DNA from 3 places in the Marinomonas sp. NPDC078689 genome. Region 3 is predicted to be linked to each of the others. Evidence: predicted binding sites of a transcription regulator. Region 3 holds the regulator's gene; each other region holds the start of a gene.

Evidence for each region. Region 3 encodes sigma-54, which starts transcription at its own class of promoters, with help from an activator protein. Its sites were predicted from a motif close to TGGCACNNNNNTTGCTNT; they were not measured.
Region 1: flgB (flagellar basal body rod protein FlgB) is a predicted target of sigma-54. The motif match lies at 3,443-3,460, and genes of this name have one in related genera.
Region 2: ACIGBN_RS04260 (CmpA/NrtA family ABC transporter substrate-binding protein) is a predicted target of sigma-54. The motif match lies at 1,024-1,041, and genes of this name have one in related genera.

The regions. Positions count from the first base shown of each region.
Region 1 covers NZ_JBITUJ010000001.1:325,901-330,643, forward strand. The annotation lists gene ACIGBN_RS01440 (flagella synthesis protein FlgN) at 1-185, opposite strand, end outside; gene flgM (flagellar biosynthesis anti-sigma factor FlgM) at 220-537, opposite strand; gene flgA (flagellar basal body P-ring formation chaperone FlgA) at 643-1,335, opposite strand; gene ACIGBN_RS01455 (chemotaxis protein CheV) at 1,466-2,395, shown strand; gene ACIGBN_RS01460 (CheR family methyltransferase) at 2,459-3,295, shown strand; gene flgB (flagellar basal body rod protein FlgB) at 3,501-3,893, shown strand; gene flgC (flagellar basal body rod protein FlgC) at 3,899-4,348, shown strand; gene ACIGBN_RS01475 (flagellar hook assembly protein FlgD) at 4,358-4,743, shown strand, end outside.
Region 2 covers NZ_JBITUJ010000002.1:240,483-245,225, reverse strand. The annotation lists gene ACIGBN_RS04265 (CmpA/NrtA family ABC transporter substrate-binding protein) at 1-903, shown strand, start outside; gene ACIGBN_RS04260 (CmpA/NrtA family ABC transporter substrate-binding protein) at 1,250-2,659, shown strand; gene ACIGBN_RS04255 (ABC transporter permease) at 2,759-3,703, shown strand; gene ACIGBN_RS04250 (ABC transporter ATP-binding protein) at 3,717-4,562, shown strand; gene ACIGBN_RS04245 (NAD(P)/FAD-dependent oxidoreductase) at 4,626-4,743, shown strand, end outside.
Region 3 covers NZ_JBITUJ010000002.1:80,555-85,297, forward strand. The annotation lists gene lptA (lipopolysaccharide transport periplasmic protein LptA) at 1-435, shown strand, start outside; gene lptB (LPS export ABC transporter ATP-binding protein) at 436-1,161, shown strand; gene ACIGBN_RS03540 (RNA polymerase factor sigma-54) at 1,237-2,715, shown strand; gene ACIGBN_RS03545 (PTS sugar transporter subunit IIA) at 2,734-3,183, shown strand; gene ACIGBN_RS03550 (HPr family phosphocarrier protein) at 3,194-3,463, shown strand; gene mgtE (magnesium transporter) at 3,472-4,743, shown strand, end outside.

The sequences.
Region 1 (4,743 bases), on a different contig from region 3:
AGTAGATTGACTCTGCGCTCATTTAGCAAGTTCATTTCATCAAGGAGGGTGCTTTTTTCGGTGGCGATACTGACAATGGCTTCGCTGTTTAACTCACCAAATGCGACTCGTTCGCTATCAAGCAGAGAGGATAGCTGTTGCAGTATTTCTTTGCTTCTTAGAAAAACAGGAACGATGGGCAGCATAAGGCAAACCAATTAAGACTGTATTAGTAACAGTCTAGAATAATGAATCCATAGAAGCCATGTTGCTGGCAAGTTTTTGCGAGTCGATTTTGTAGTTTCCAGATGCAATGGCTTGTTTGATTTGATCTACTTTTTGCTGATCAATGTCAGAAAGGCCATTAATTTTGGATTCTTGATTTTGCAGTGTTTGAGCGGCGCCACTGAGCTTGACGGTATCTTCGGCCATAATGCCACCGCTGCTCGACGTGTTGGCGTCAACAGAAGCTTTCGATGTAGTGGAATCTTCTACAGGTGTACGGTTGTTTTTAGCAACGTTGCCCTGATTTGATATCCCTGTAAAATTTATTGCCATTGGGTTATTACCGCCTCGAATGATTTGCCTACTAGCTTTAACGGCTTTGAGTTGGAAAACTTTAGTAGAAAAAGCCGATATTTATACATCGCAATGAAACACTGCTTAGTAGTTTACAAGAACCTCACTGTCGGTTACAACTTTCGCGTATATAATTCGCCCCGAACTGGTGTTTTGTACGCGAATTTGTTGACCTTTAATGCCATTCTCTAGTGCTTTGCCATTCATTTTCACGACGATATTGCCGGTTCTTGCTGTAATTAAGATGCGCTCGCCTTTTTTGATCAGCGTCGGCTGTTTCGTGACGTTGTCGGTGATGAACGCATTAATGCGTAAGTTGCGAGAAGCAATTAATCCGTAAGGTGGGTGACTTTTAGTAAAAACTTGCCCTCTAAGACTTGTGATATCAACTTGGCCAATGTCTGTGTTTTGCTGGTTAATGGTCTGCCCGCGGTTGATCGGTGAGGTCGCTTTGATGGCAGAAATTAAAATGGTTTGGGTGACCGGCACAAAGGACTTCCATTCAGGCGATGTGCAGGATATCGCGTAGGTAGTGCGTTTTGACGCGTTAGGGCGTTGGTTTTCTATTGTTATCTTGGTGTCTTGGCAATCTGGCAAGTAGCTCAGAGCGGCTTGATTATTGAGATCAATTTTAATGTCGGCATCGGGGTACACGCTTGCCAGTCTTGGAATCTCAACAAGATTAATATAGTTGTGAATTTGCTCGGTTACCGATAAAGCGAAGCTATAACTGGCTTGGAGGCAAGCAAAGGCTATTATTAGCCTTACTGACGACATAATTAACTCTCTTTGTTATTGTTAAGTTATTAGTAAAATAGGGATAATCCCTCTATTATGGCTTTATATTTTAATATTAATGAGTCTGACTTAATACTCACTTTACGTATACATATTTTAGGAGACATTTATGGCTAGTGTTCTCGATAGCGTTAACCAGCGTACCCAGCTAGTTGGGGAGAACCGCCTCGAATTACTGCTTTTTCGACTGAATGGAAAACAGATTTACGGGATCAATGTTTTTAAAGTAAAAGAAGTATTGCAGTGTCCTAAACTGACCGCTTTACCGCACAGCAACCCGGTTGTTAGGGGTGTGGCGCATATTCGTGGTGGCACCATTCCTATTTTAGACTTAGGGTTGGCAACAGGCGCGAGCCCAATGGAAAATATCGGGCAGTGCTTTGTCATTATTACTGAGTATAACCGTCGTATTCAGGGTTTCTTAGTGCGTGGTGTTGAGCGTATCGTGAATATGAATTGGAGTGATATACAACCACCTCCAAGAGGCTTGCTGAATGACAATTATCTTACTGCTGTCTGCCAAGTAGACAAAGAGATGGTTGAAATCATCGATGTGGAACAAATTTTGTCCGAGGTGGCGCCAACTCGTCAGGATATATCTGATGGGATCGTCAACGAAGGCGTGCAAAATAATGCTAAGAAACATCATATTCTTATTGTTGATGATTCGTCTGTTGCCCGTAAGCAGATCAAGCGTTGTATGGAACAAGTGGGTTTTGCAACCACAGTATTAAATGATGGGCGTGAAGCCTTAAACTATCTGCAAGGCATGGTGGCTGATGGTGCGGATGTGACGAAAGAATTTGCCATGGTTATTTCAGACATCGAAATGCCTGAGATGGATGGCTATACCTTGACCACGGCAATTCGAAATGACAGCCGTTTACAGGATTTGTTCATACTCCTTCATACTTCATTGAGCGGCGTTTTCAATGAGGCGATGGTGAAGAAGGTAGGAGCGGATGGGTTCTTAGCGAAATTTCAACCTGATGAATTAGCGCGCTTAGCGATTGAGACGGTTCAGGTTCAAGCGGATTGATACATTGTTATAATCGAGCCGTGTCTCGATGCGCTTTTATTGTCTGCTGCTTTAGGAGTTTTAATGCTCAGTAGTACAAATGCAATTACACCTAATGGTTATCTTAGGTTTAGAAATTTCCTACAAAAGGCTTGTGGTATTTCTCTTAGTGAGAATAAGCAATATCTTGTTGCTAGCCGGTTAGGAAAAACCCTTGAGAGGGAGAATTTTACTAAAATTGAGCAGCTGGTCGACGTGTTAGAGCGTGCCGGCAGTGCGAGGCTCAAAGAAGAAGTGATTAATGCTATGACGACTAACGAAACCTTGTGGTTTCGTGATTCTCACCCGTTTACTATTTTGAAGAATAAAGTGTTGCCAGAGATGACGGCCAGGCCCCTTAAAATATGGTCCGCCGCGTCTTCTACTGGCCAAGAGCCTTACTCTATCAGTATGGTGATTGATGAGTTTAAGTCTCTCAGACCTGGCGTCTTAAAAGCAGGCGAGCGAATTGTAGCAACGGATATTTGTACGAATATTTTGCAGCACGCTAAGCAAGGGGAATACGACAGTTTGGCCATTGCTCGTGGTCTCGGTGCGGATTTGCAGCACAAGTATTTTGATAAAGTCGATGTGTCTACTTGGAAAATAAAACCGCATTTAAGTGCTCGAGTCGATTTTAGGTATTTGAACCTGATTGAGCCATTTTCGTCACTAGGCAAATTTGACATTATTTTTTGCCGTAATGTGCTGATTTATTTTAATGGGGAACTTAAGTTGGATATTTTGAAGCGCATGCACGCTTCGCTTAATCCTGGCGGCTATTTGTTTCTTGGTGGCTCTGAGGCGTTAAGTGGCTTGTCCTCTCTGTTTGAGATTGTGCAATGTCATCCAGGCATAGTGTATAGAGCTAAGTCGCTTTAAAACAAGATTGTACAGATTAAAAGCCCGTACTTTGGTAGCACCAAGGTACGGGCTTTTTTTGTTGCTGTCTGTTTGAGATGCCTTGCCGATTTTTGCCGGATATAAGGTGTTGAATTTTAACCTATTGAATAATAAAGGTTTTTTATTTGGCATCGATATTGCTTAAAGAATGTTAGGTTTTAAGTATTTGTCGTTAGGAGGTGGTGTGGCCATATCATTTAATCAAGCGTTTGCAGGGCATGACAAGATGCTGGAGTTTAGAAGTGCGAGAGCTTCTGTCTTGGCAAATAATATTGCCAATGCTGATACGCCGAATTATAAGGCTAGAGACATCACCTTCGGCTCTATGTTTGACGAAGCGAAAAATAAGCTGCGCTTAGCCAGTGACGACGATCAACATATACAAGGAAGTAGCGCTGCCGATGACGATAGTGGGCTCTTCTACCGGAATCCAAGCCAGCCTTCTTTAGATGGTAATACAGTAGACATGCAGCGTGAGCAGGCGGAGTACGCACAAAACTCCATGCGCTTTGATACCAGCTTTATGTTTTTGGACAGAAAAATTAGCGGCCTGAAAAAAGCCCTCACAGGGAATTAATAGCCATGTCTTTGAGTAATATTTTTACCATTTCTGGGTCTGCAATGAGCGCTCAAACGATTCGTTTGAACACCATTGCAAGTAATATGGCCAACGTGGATAGCGTGGCAAGTTCTGCTGATCAGACCTATCGGGCGCGTAAGCCTGTGTTCTCTCAGATGATGAATGACGAGATGCAAAAGAGTGGCTGGAATGGTGCTGGTGTTGATGACACAGGAGCAGGTGTTGGGGTTAAGGTTGATGGCATTGTCGAGTCTGATGCGCCTTTAAAGCCTCGTTACGAGCCAGATAATCCAATGGCTAATGAAGAAGGGTATGTCTACTACCCTAATGTAAATCCCATTGAAGAAATGGCCGATATGATGTCTGCCTCTCGATCTTTTCAAACCAATGTGGAAATTATGAATTCGGCGAAAAGCATGATGCAGAAGATGCTTACGCTAGGTCAGTCATAGAGGTGAGATATGGCAAATATATCTGAAAACAATGGCTTAAAGAGCCTGATATCTCAATACGGCACGGACGGCGCAAAATCGAAAGCGGGCATAGAAAAGCCGGAAGAGGTGGCGAAAAAAGACGCCACTGGCGGTCTTGCGGATAAAAACGTCTTTTTGAAACTTTATATTGAGCAGTTGAAAGGGCAAGACCCAACAGCGCCCCAAGATACCAATGATATGGTGTCTCAGATGTCTCAATTTAGCTCATTGGAAAAGTTGTCTAGTATTTCGGATCAGCTTAAGAATATGACCACTTCGCTGACGTCAAATCAGGCTGTGGGGGCTTCTAGCTTAGTTGGCAAGTCGCTCATGATGAAGGCAGATAAAACCACGGTTACAGACTCACAAGAAGA
Region 2 (4,743 bases), 160 kb from region 3:
CACAACGGCAATGCGATTACCGTCAGCAATGCCTTGTATCAAAAACTGCTTAGCAACAGCAATGGTCCTGAAGATATCCGCTCAGGCGCGGCCTTAAAGCGCTTATTAGATAAAAAAGAGCCAACCGATCCAGCGCTTCGTTTTGCCATTGTTTACCCTTATTCTTCCCACAACTACCAACTTCGTGACTGGTTGGCTCAGGCTGGGATCGACCCAGATAAAGACCTCCAGATTATCGTTGTTTCACCTGCACAGATGGTCGATTATCTGAAAAAAAGTGAGATAGATGGTTATTGTGTTGGTGAGCCTTGGAACAGTTTGGCAGTCGAGCAGGGTGTGGGTCATATATTGGTGACTGGGTACGACTTATGGGGTAGTACGCCAGAAAAAGTATTTGGGGTGAATTCGCTCTGGGCGGCGCAACATCCAGAGGTGTATTTAGCCATGATACGCGCCCTTAATCGTGCCTGTCAGTGGGTCGATGATAAACAGAATCAGGCTGAATTATTGACCATATTGAGTCATCCAGATTATTTAAATTGTTCTGCTGAGCAGCTGATGTATGGCTTTAATACCTTGAAGCCAAAAGGGCAATTTGATTGGCCAATGGAAGCTTATCAGCGCTTTTCTGGGGTCGATATCAATCGGCCGCTGCCTAATTATGCATTATGGATAATGGCGCAGATGTCTCGATGGCAACAACTGGCACAACTTCCGCCTTTGAATCAAATTGTGGAGCAGGTGTATCGTCAAGATCTCTACTATCAAGCGCTTGGTCTAGCTCGACCTGAAGAGGCTGGTAGGAAAATCAGTGAAGAGCAAGAAAAAGCGTTTTTAACGGCGGTCACAGCGAATCGCGTTCAGTTGCACCCTGATGGGGTGTTACATGGTCTTCGTTTTTGATTAGTCATGGTGCAGGGTTGAAAAAATATGCCCAAAAATGATCTGCTTTATTGATACTAGATGACACACTTGTTTGCTGAATATGAATAAAATTATTAATAATCAATGGTTTATTTTTTTTGGCATGCTCCGTGCTTTATTAGGATTAAGAGAGTTATATAGACAGTCGGATAGAAAAACGCTTCCGATGACAGTTTGGTGAGGTTAGCAACGAGCGCTAATTATCACCCTAATTTTAGATTGTTCAGAGTTGAATGATCGAAGAATGGCAAAGGCGCCTGCGAACACATTGATTGTGATTCGCATGCGCCTTTTTTTGTTTTTACGCCTAAGCGGAGTGTTGATCATGAATTTGAGACCGAAGAGAGCCTTGTTACCTTTAGCGAAATTCGCAGTGGCGAGCAAAAAAATCACTGTGTCCTTACTTGTCGGGTCGGCGGTGTTTGCCGGTGTTGCGCACGCCGAGCTAGGTTATCCAGAAAAAGAAGAGCTGACATTTGGCTTTATTAAATTAACGGACATGGCGCCTCTTGCCATCGCTTACGAGAAGGGGTATTTCGAAGACGAAGGTTTGTATGTGACTTTGGAAGCGCAAGCGAACTGGAAAGTATTGCTGGATCGAGTGATTGATGGGCAGCTTGACGGGGCGCACATGCTTGCCGGGCAACCGCTGGGTGCGACCATTGGTTACGGCACCAAAGCGCACATAGTAACGGCATTTAGTATGGATCTAAATGGCAACGGCATTACGGTCTCCAATGATGTTTGGCAACAAATGAAACAGCATATTCCGGTCGGCGCAGATGGCAAACCGGTTCATCCGATCAGCGCGAGTGCTTTGAAGCCCGTGATTGAGAACTTTAAGGCACAAGGCAAACGCTTCAACATGGGAATGGTTTTTCCTGTCTCTACGCACAATTATGAGCTTCGTTATTGGTTGGCGGCAGGGGGCATTAACCCAGGGTATTACTCTCCTAAAAAGGGCGATGTCAGTGGTCAAATTAACGCCGATGCGTTCTTGTCGGTAACGCCACCTCCACAAATGCCCGCCACCATGGAAGCCGGTACGATTTCAGGTTATTGCGTGGGCGAACCTTGGAATCAGCAGGCTGTGTTTAAAGGCATTGGTGTGCCGGTTATCACAGATTATGAAATTTGGAAAAACAACCCAGAAAAAGTGTTTGGCGTGAGCCAAGCGTGGGCGGATAAGTATCCAAATACACACATCCATGTGGTGAAAGCCTTGATCCGAGCCGCCCAATGGCTGGATGAAAACAACAACGCCAATCGCCCTGAAGCAGTGAAAATACTGGCTCGTAGTGAATACGTGGGGGCCGATGAAAAAGTCATTGCCAACAGTATGACGGGGACCTTTGAATATGAAAAAGGGGACAAGCGCGAGATCCCTGACTTCAATGTTTTCTTCCGTCATCACGCTACCTACCCTTATTACAGCGATGCGATCTGGTATCTCACACAAATGCGCCGTTGGGGGCAAATTCCAGAGGCAAAATCGGATGACTGGTATATGGAAACCGCGAAAGAGGTGTACCGCCCAGACATTTATCAACAAGCCGCAGAGTCTTTAATTGAAGATGGTGTCATGACGGCCGCAGATTTCCCTGACTTTGCAACAGAAGATGGCTTTAAACCGCCTCAAAATGAGTTTATTGACCATGTGCTTTATGACGGCAAGCATCCGAATGCGTATCTAGACAGTTTCACCATAGGTTTAAAAGGCGATGACCAGATTTAGTTTTGGCCCTCTGGCTGCGAGCTTGGCTTGCAGCCTGTTTAATCTAAGCCACATCGCAATAGTGAGATTATTATGAAAACATCAATTGTATCAACGGCAATGTTTAAAGAGTGGCTGTCAGGCTTCTCTTTAAAATCGGTTTTCTTTCCTGTTTTTGGCATCCTTGTTTTCCTGCTTTTATGGCAAGTTGGTGCGAGTAAAGTGCACACCTCACTCGGCGTGTTTCCAGGCCCTGTGGTGGTGTACCAGCAATGGAATAGCTTGGTAGCGGATCATCAGCGGGAGAAGGTAAAAGAAGCCAAGTTTTATGAGCGTCAAGAAGTGCGCATTGCGAAGCGACAAGCGAAAGACCCAAGTTATGTTGGGACAATTCGCGGCTACACTGGCAAGCCGACTTTTTTCGAGCAAATATTCACCAGTCTTTATACCGTCTTAGCGGGCTTCGGATTGGCGTCATTAATCGCCGTGCCGGTGGGGATTTTAATTGGCTTAAACAGTTCGATCTACAGCGCTTTGAATCCGATCATTCAGATTTTTAAACCGGTCTCGCCGTTGGCGTGGCTGCCATTGGTCACCATGGTCGTGAGCGCAACCTATGTCACGAATGACCCCATGTTTTCTAAATCTTTTTTAACGTCGATGTTTACTGTCACGCTCTGTTGTATGTGGCCGACCTTGGTCAATACCGCGGTGGGTGTGGCGGCGGTTGATAAAGACCTTTTGAATGTGTCGAAAGTGTTGCAGCTGGGTTGGCTGACTCATGTGATCAAGATCGTCATTCCTTCAGCGATCCCCTTGATGTTTACCGGTCTGCGTTTGTCTCTTGGTATTGCGTGGATGGTATTGATTGCTGCAGAGATGCTGGCGCAAAACCCAGGCTTGGGTAAGTTTGTCTGGGATGAGTTTCAAAATGGTAGCTCGAATTCTTTAGGGCGCATTATGGTGGCGGTGTTGATGATTGGCTTTATCGGCTTTTTGTTAGACCGAGCGATGTTAACGGTTCAACGCTTTGTGTCTTGGGATAAAAGCCAAGTATTACGCTAATTAGGAGAAGAGTATGTCTACCCATCTTGATATCAGTAAAGTGTCGATTGAGTTTCCTACCGCGCATGGTCCTTTTAAAGCGTTGGATGGCGTCAGCCTTAAAATAGCCAAAGGGGAGTTTGTGTCTCTCATTGGTCACTCTGGTTGTGGTAAATCCACTGTATTGAACATTGTTGCCGGACTTTATGATGCGACAGGGGGCGGAGTGTTACTGGATGGCAAGGAAGTACGCGGGCCAGGACCTGAAAGAGCGGTGGTGTTTCAGAATCATTCTTTGCTGCCTTGGCTGACCGCTTATGAAAATGTAGAGCTGGCGGTGAAGAGGGTGTTTAAAGGCAAAAAATCCAAAAAAGAAATGCACGAATGGATTTTGCACAATTTAGAGTTGGTGCACATGACGCACGCAGCGGACAAGCGACCGAATGAAATTTCTGGTGGTATGAAGCAGCGAGTAGGCATTGCCAGAGCGCTGGCGATGGAGCCCAGTGTGCTACTAATGGACGAGCCATTTGGTGCTTTGGATGCGCTCACTCGAGCCCATTTACAAGACTCTTTGATGGACATTCAAAAAGACCTAAACAACACGGTGATCATGATTACCCACGATGTGGATGAAGCCGTATTACTGTCGGATCGCATCATCATGATGACGAATGGCCCTGCGGCCACGGTGGGCGAAATATTGAAAGTGGATTTGGAGCGCCCTAGGGACCGTTTGGCCTTGGCTAATGACCCTAAATATGTCGATTACAGAGCGCAGGTTCTAACCTTCTTATATGAAAAACAGCGCAAAGTTGAGCCTATTGTTTCCGTCTCTAAGGCCAGTAAAAAGACGTGTCAGCAAGCTGCGAGCGCATGAATAAGCCAATGTTAAGCGTGCCAGAGACAGATATTTCAAGGGCGAATCAGCAGGAGGTGGGCAGTGCATAAAGTCGTCAAAACGCCTGTTAAAGAGCGCCTAGTGATTGTCGGTGGAGGGATGGCTGGCAGTAAACTCGCTTATGAATTATGTCGTCAGCAGAGCGAGCGCTTTCACATTA
Region 3 (4,743 bases):
CAGCCACTAACAATACAGTCGAACGAAGCCTTTTTAGACCAAAAAACAGGTGAAGCGACCTACAAGGGCGATGTCTTTGTGAAACAGGGAACCATTGAGATACAAGCTCAATACCTGAAGGTCACAACCGACCCTAAAACTCGTAAATTCAGCAAACTGGTTGCCACAGGCGGACCGGCAAAATTCAGTCAGCAAATCGACTGGAGCGGCAATATGATGATCAGTCGAGGGGATAAAATAGACTATCAAGTCACCACGTCAAAATTGGAAATCTTTGGCAATGGCTACCTCAACAAGATGGACGACAAGATCACCGCCGATTACATCCTCTACCACATAGACACCGGCACCTTTAACGCCCAGAAAAAAGGCACAGGGCGCGTATCTATGACATTACAACCAGCAGACAACGAAAAAGAAGGCAAAAAGAAATAGATGGCCCTTTTAGAAGCAAAAAACCTGGCGAAGAGCTACAAAAAAAGACAAGTCGTTAAAGACGTCTCTCTTTCTGTAGAATCCGGTCAAGCCGTTGGCTTGCTCGGCCCAAATGGCGCAGGCAAAACGACCTGCTTCTATATGATAGTTGGCATGGTCGCGAATGACGCCGGCGGCATCTTCATCGACGGGCAAGACATCACCAAAAACGCCATGCATACGCGGGCGCAAAAAGGCATTGGCTACTTACCACAAGAAGCCTCTATTTTTAGAAAAATGTCCGTTGAAGACAATATTTACGCCATTTTAGAAACGCGCAAAGAGCTGTCAAAAGAACAAAAGAAAGAAAGACTAGAAGGCCTGTTAAACGAGTTTCATGTCACCCACATTCGCAGCAACTTAGGCATGGCACTCTCTGGCGGCGAACGTCGTCGCGTGGAAATAGCGCGTGCGCTTGCCATGAACCCCAAGTTCATCCTATTGGATGAACCTTTTGCTGGGGTTGACCCCATCTCGGTTGGCGACATTAAACTGATCATAAAACACCTGCAAGAAAGCGGCATTGGTGTTTTGATTACCGATCACAACGTACGCGAAACATTAGACATTTGCGACAAAGCCTATATCGTAGGCAATGGGAAAATAATCGCCTCAGGTGATGCTGATACCGTGATCAACAATGAGCAAGTAAAAAAGGTTTATTTAGGGGACGACTTCCGTCTATAGCCTCTTATCTTTGCAGCCGAAAGGGAGTAGTATGCATAACTCGTTCCAATTTCCTCTTATTAGAAGTGTTTCTTTATGAAGCAGTCTCTGCAATTAAAAATCGGTCAACAACTGACCATGACTCCCCAGCTGCAACAAGCCATTCGGTTGCTGCAGCTTTCTACGTTAGACCTGAAACAGGAAATCCATGAGTTTCTAGAATCCAATCCGCTTTTAGAAATTGATGATGAAGATTTTTCCCATTCAGAAGCGCCAACGAGAGAACAGGAAGAGGCAGCCAGTAAAAAAACCGAGGCGAACGCCAGTGAAGAAGCCCGCGTTGAGTCCGAGTGGACCGACAGTATTCCAGCAGAGCTCTCCATTGACAGCAATTGGGACGATACTTACCAAAATTCTGCCGCAGCAAGCGTCGGCTCCAGCAATAATTATGAAGGCGACAGTGACTACGAAAGTCGCAACGCCCCTGCTGAAAGCATTCAAGATCACTTGATCTGGCAACTTAACCTAACGCACATGTCAGATCGCGACATTGAAATCGCTTACGCCATCATTGAATGCGTGCAATCAGACGGCTATCTCAGTATTACGCCTGAAGATATTTGGGAATCGCTAACCAGCGAACTTGAAGATCTTGAGCTCGACGAAGTCATGGCAGTGCAACACAGACTACAACGCTTTGATCCTGCTGGCGCCTGTTCAACCGACTTACGCGATTGCCTATTAGTGCAATTAGAAGCCTTTCGCGACCACCCTCTTTATAAGAGTACCTACAACCTAGTCGATAACCATCTGGCTTTACTAGGCAACCGTGATTTTGCTCAATTAAGTCGCAAAACAAAGCTCAAAGAAGAGTCATTGAAGGAAGTGGTCGATCTGATTCAACAACTCAACCCACGACCAGGCTCTATTATTGATGCCGATGATACGGATTATGTTATTCCAGATGTCTCTGTCAAAAAGTGCAATGGGGTTTGGCAAGTTGAGCTAAATAACGACGCGTTACCGCCCGTCAAGATCAACGAAACTTATTCTGCGATGGCCGCAACAGCCTCCACCTCAGAAGACGTCACCTACATCAAAAACTCCTTGCAAGAAGCCAAGTGGTTTATGAAAAGCCTACAAAGCCGCAACGAGACCCTACTCAAAGTGGCCAGCTGTATCGTAAATCGCCAAATCGACTTCTTTGAACTTGGTGAAGAAGCCATGAAACCCATGGTACTTCACGATGTCGCGGAAGAAGTCGGCATGCACGAGTCCACCATTTCGCGTGTGACGACACAAAAGTACATGCACACACCAAAAGGTATTTTCGAGCTGAAGTACTTCTTCTCAAGCCACGTTAATACCGCTTCTGGTGGCGAATGCTCTTCGACAGCAATCAGAGCCATGATCAAAAAATTGGTGGTAGAAGAACCCGCCAAAAAGCCCTTGAGTGACAACAAGCTAGCCACTATTTTAGCGGACCAAGGCATACAAGTAGCACGACGAACTGTTGCAAAGTACCGTGAGGCAATGAACATTCCTCCTTCTAATGAACGAAAACGATTGATTTAATACGGACAACTACTTCTTATGCCATTAAAATCATTAATAAAAGCAGACCTTGTCTTTGCAAAACAAGACGTTGTGAGCAAAAAACGCATTCTTGAAAGCGTTGCCGATGTGGCTGCAAATCGTCTCCATTGTGACAAAGAAGCAATCTACGAAGCTTTACTTGGACGCGAAAAGCTAGGCAGCACCGGCATTGGTAATGGCATTGCCATTCCTCATTGTCGCCTAGAAAGCGCCAATCACACCGCTGTCGTTATTTTGTCGCTGCAATCTGCCATTGACTTTGATGCGGTCGACAGAAAACCAATCGATTTAGTTTTTGCGTTAATTGTGCCACCACAAGAATGTGACGCACACTTATCCACGCTGGCGGAAATTGCTGAACTGGCACAATCAGAAAAAGTGTTAAACACATTAAGAGAGGCCGAAACAAATGACGCCCTCTTTATTGCACTAGATTCATTACTATAAAGGAAAGAGTATGTTGGAAGAGTCTATCACCATCATTAACAAACTTGGCCTTCATGCGCGCGCAGCTGGCAAACTGGTAGAAACAACGTCTCGTTTCTCTTCTGACATCACCATTGAAAAAGATGGCCGCAACGTTGATGGTAAAAGCATCATGGCAATGATGATGTTGGCGGCTGGCAAAGGCACAGAGATCAAAATTAAAACCAACGGGGAAGATGAAGAGGAAGCCATCAAAGCGGTTATCACCTTGATCAATGATCGCTTCGGCGAAGACGAGTAAGGATCGCCATGCCAGAACAAACCACCTTAGCCCACCTTCAAACGGTCACCGACTCCCTTGAGTCCGGTGCCACCATGCAGATCCGTTATCTCCTTAACGGTGCACTACCTGCTCAAGATGTTGCCCGTTTACTGGAATCTTCCCCACCAAAAGAACGTAAATTACTTTGGGACCTAATCGATTCCAAAAATGAAGGGGATGTTCTTCAATACCTAAGCGAAGACATTGGCGTTCAATTCATGCGCAACATGAATACTGAGCGTCTCGTAGCCGTTTCCGAACACTTTGAAAGCGATGACCTTGCCGACCTTTTACAACACCTTCCAGAAACCGTTGTAAAAGAAGTACTGGCTTCCATGTCAAGCCAAGACAGGTTACGAGTAGAAGCCCTACTGAGCTACTCAGAAGACTCTGCTGGCGGCTTGATGAATACGGACACCATTACCATACGTCCGAACATCACAGTAGACATCGTTTTCCGCTACCTTCGTCGCCACAACAAACTTCCAGACATGACGGATAACCTACTGGTTGTTAGTCGCTCTGATCGACTGCTTGGCTCGCTGCCTCTCACCAAACTCTTGGTAGCCGATGTGAACGCCACCGTGCGCGACATCATGGAAACCGACAACACAGTGATAGACGCAGAAACGCCTGCCAGCGAAGTGGCACAACTGTTTGAAAAAATGGATCTGGTCTCGGCACCGGTTATTGACAGCAAAACCAGAAAATTATTAGGCCGCATCACCATTGATGACGTGGTCGATGTTATCCGCGATGAAGCGGAGCACTCCATGCTCAGCATGGCAGGCCTAGACGATGATGAAGACACCTTCTCCCCCATCTTAAAAACCACCAGACGACGCGCCGTTTGGCTAGGCATCAACCTAATTACCGCCTTCATTGCTTCCTATGTGATTGGGCTATTCCAGCACACACTTGATCAAGTGGTCGCGCTGGCCATTTTAATGCCCATCGTTGCCAGCATGGGCGGCATAGCAGGCTCTCAGGTACTTACCTTGGTTATTCGTGGTATCGCCTTAAATCAAATCGGTGCCACCAACACAAGATGGCTTTTAAACCGCGAATTGATCGTCGGTTTGCTAAATGGCATACTTTGGGCAACGGTTATTGCCGCTTTAACCGCACTTTGGTTTGACAACATAAAGATTGCCTATATCATTGCAAGCGCGACAATCATAAATCTCTTGTTTGCCGCCCTCACTGGCACGCTATTACCTATTTTCCTGAAGAAGCTAGGTATTGACCCTGCATTAGCC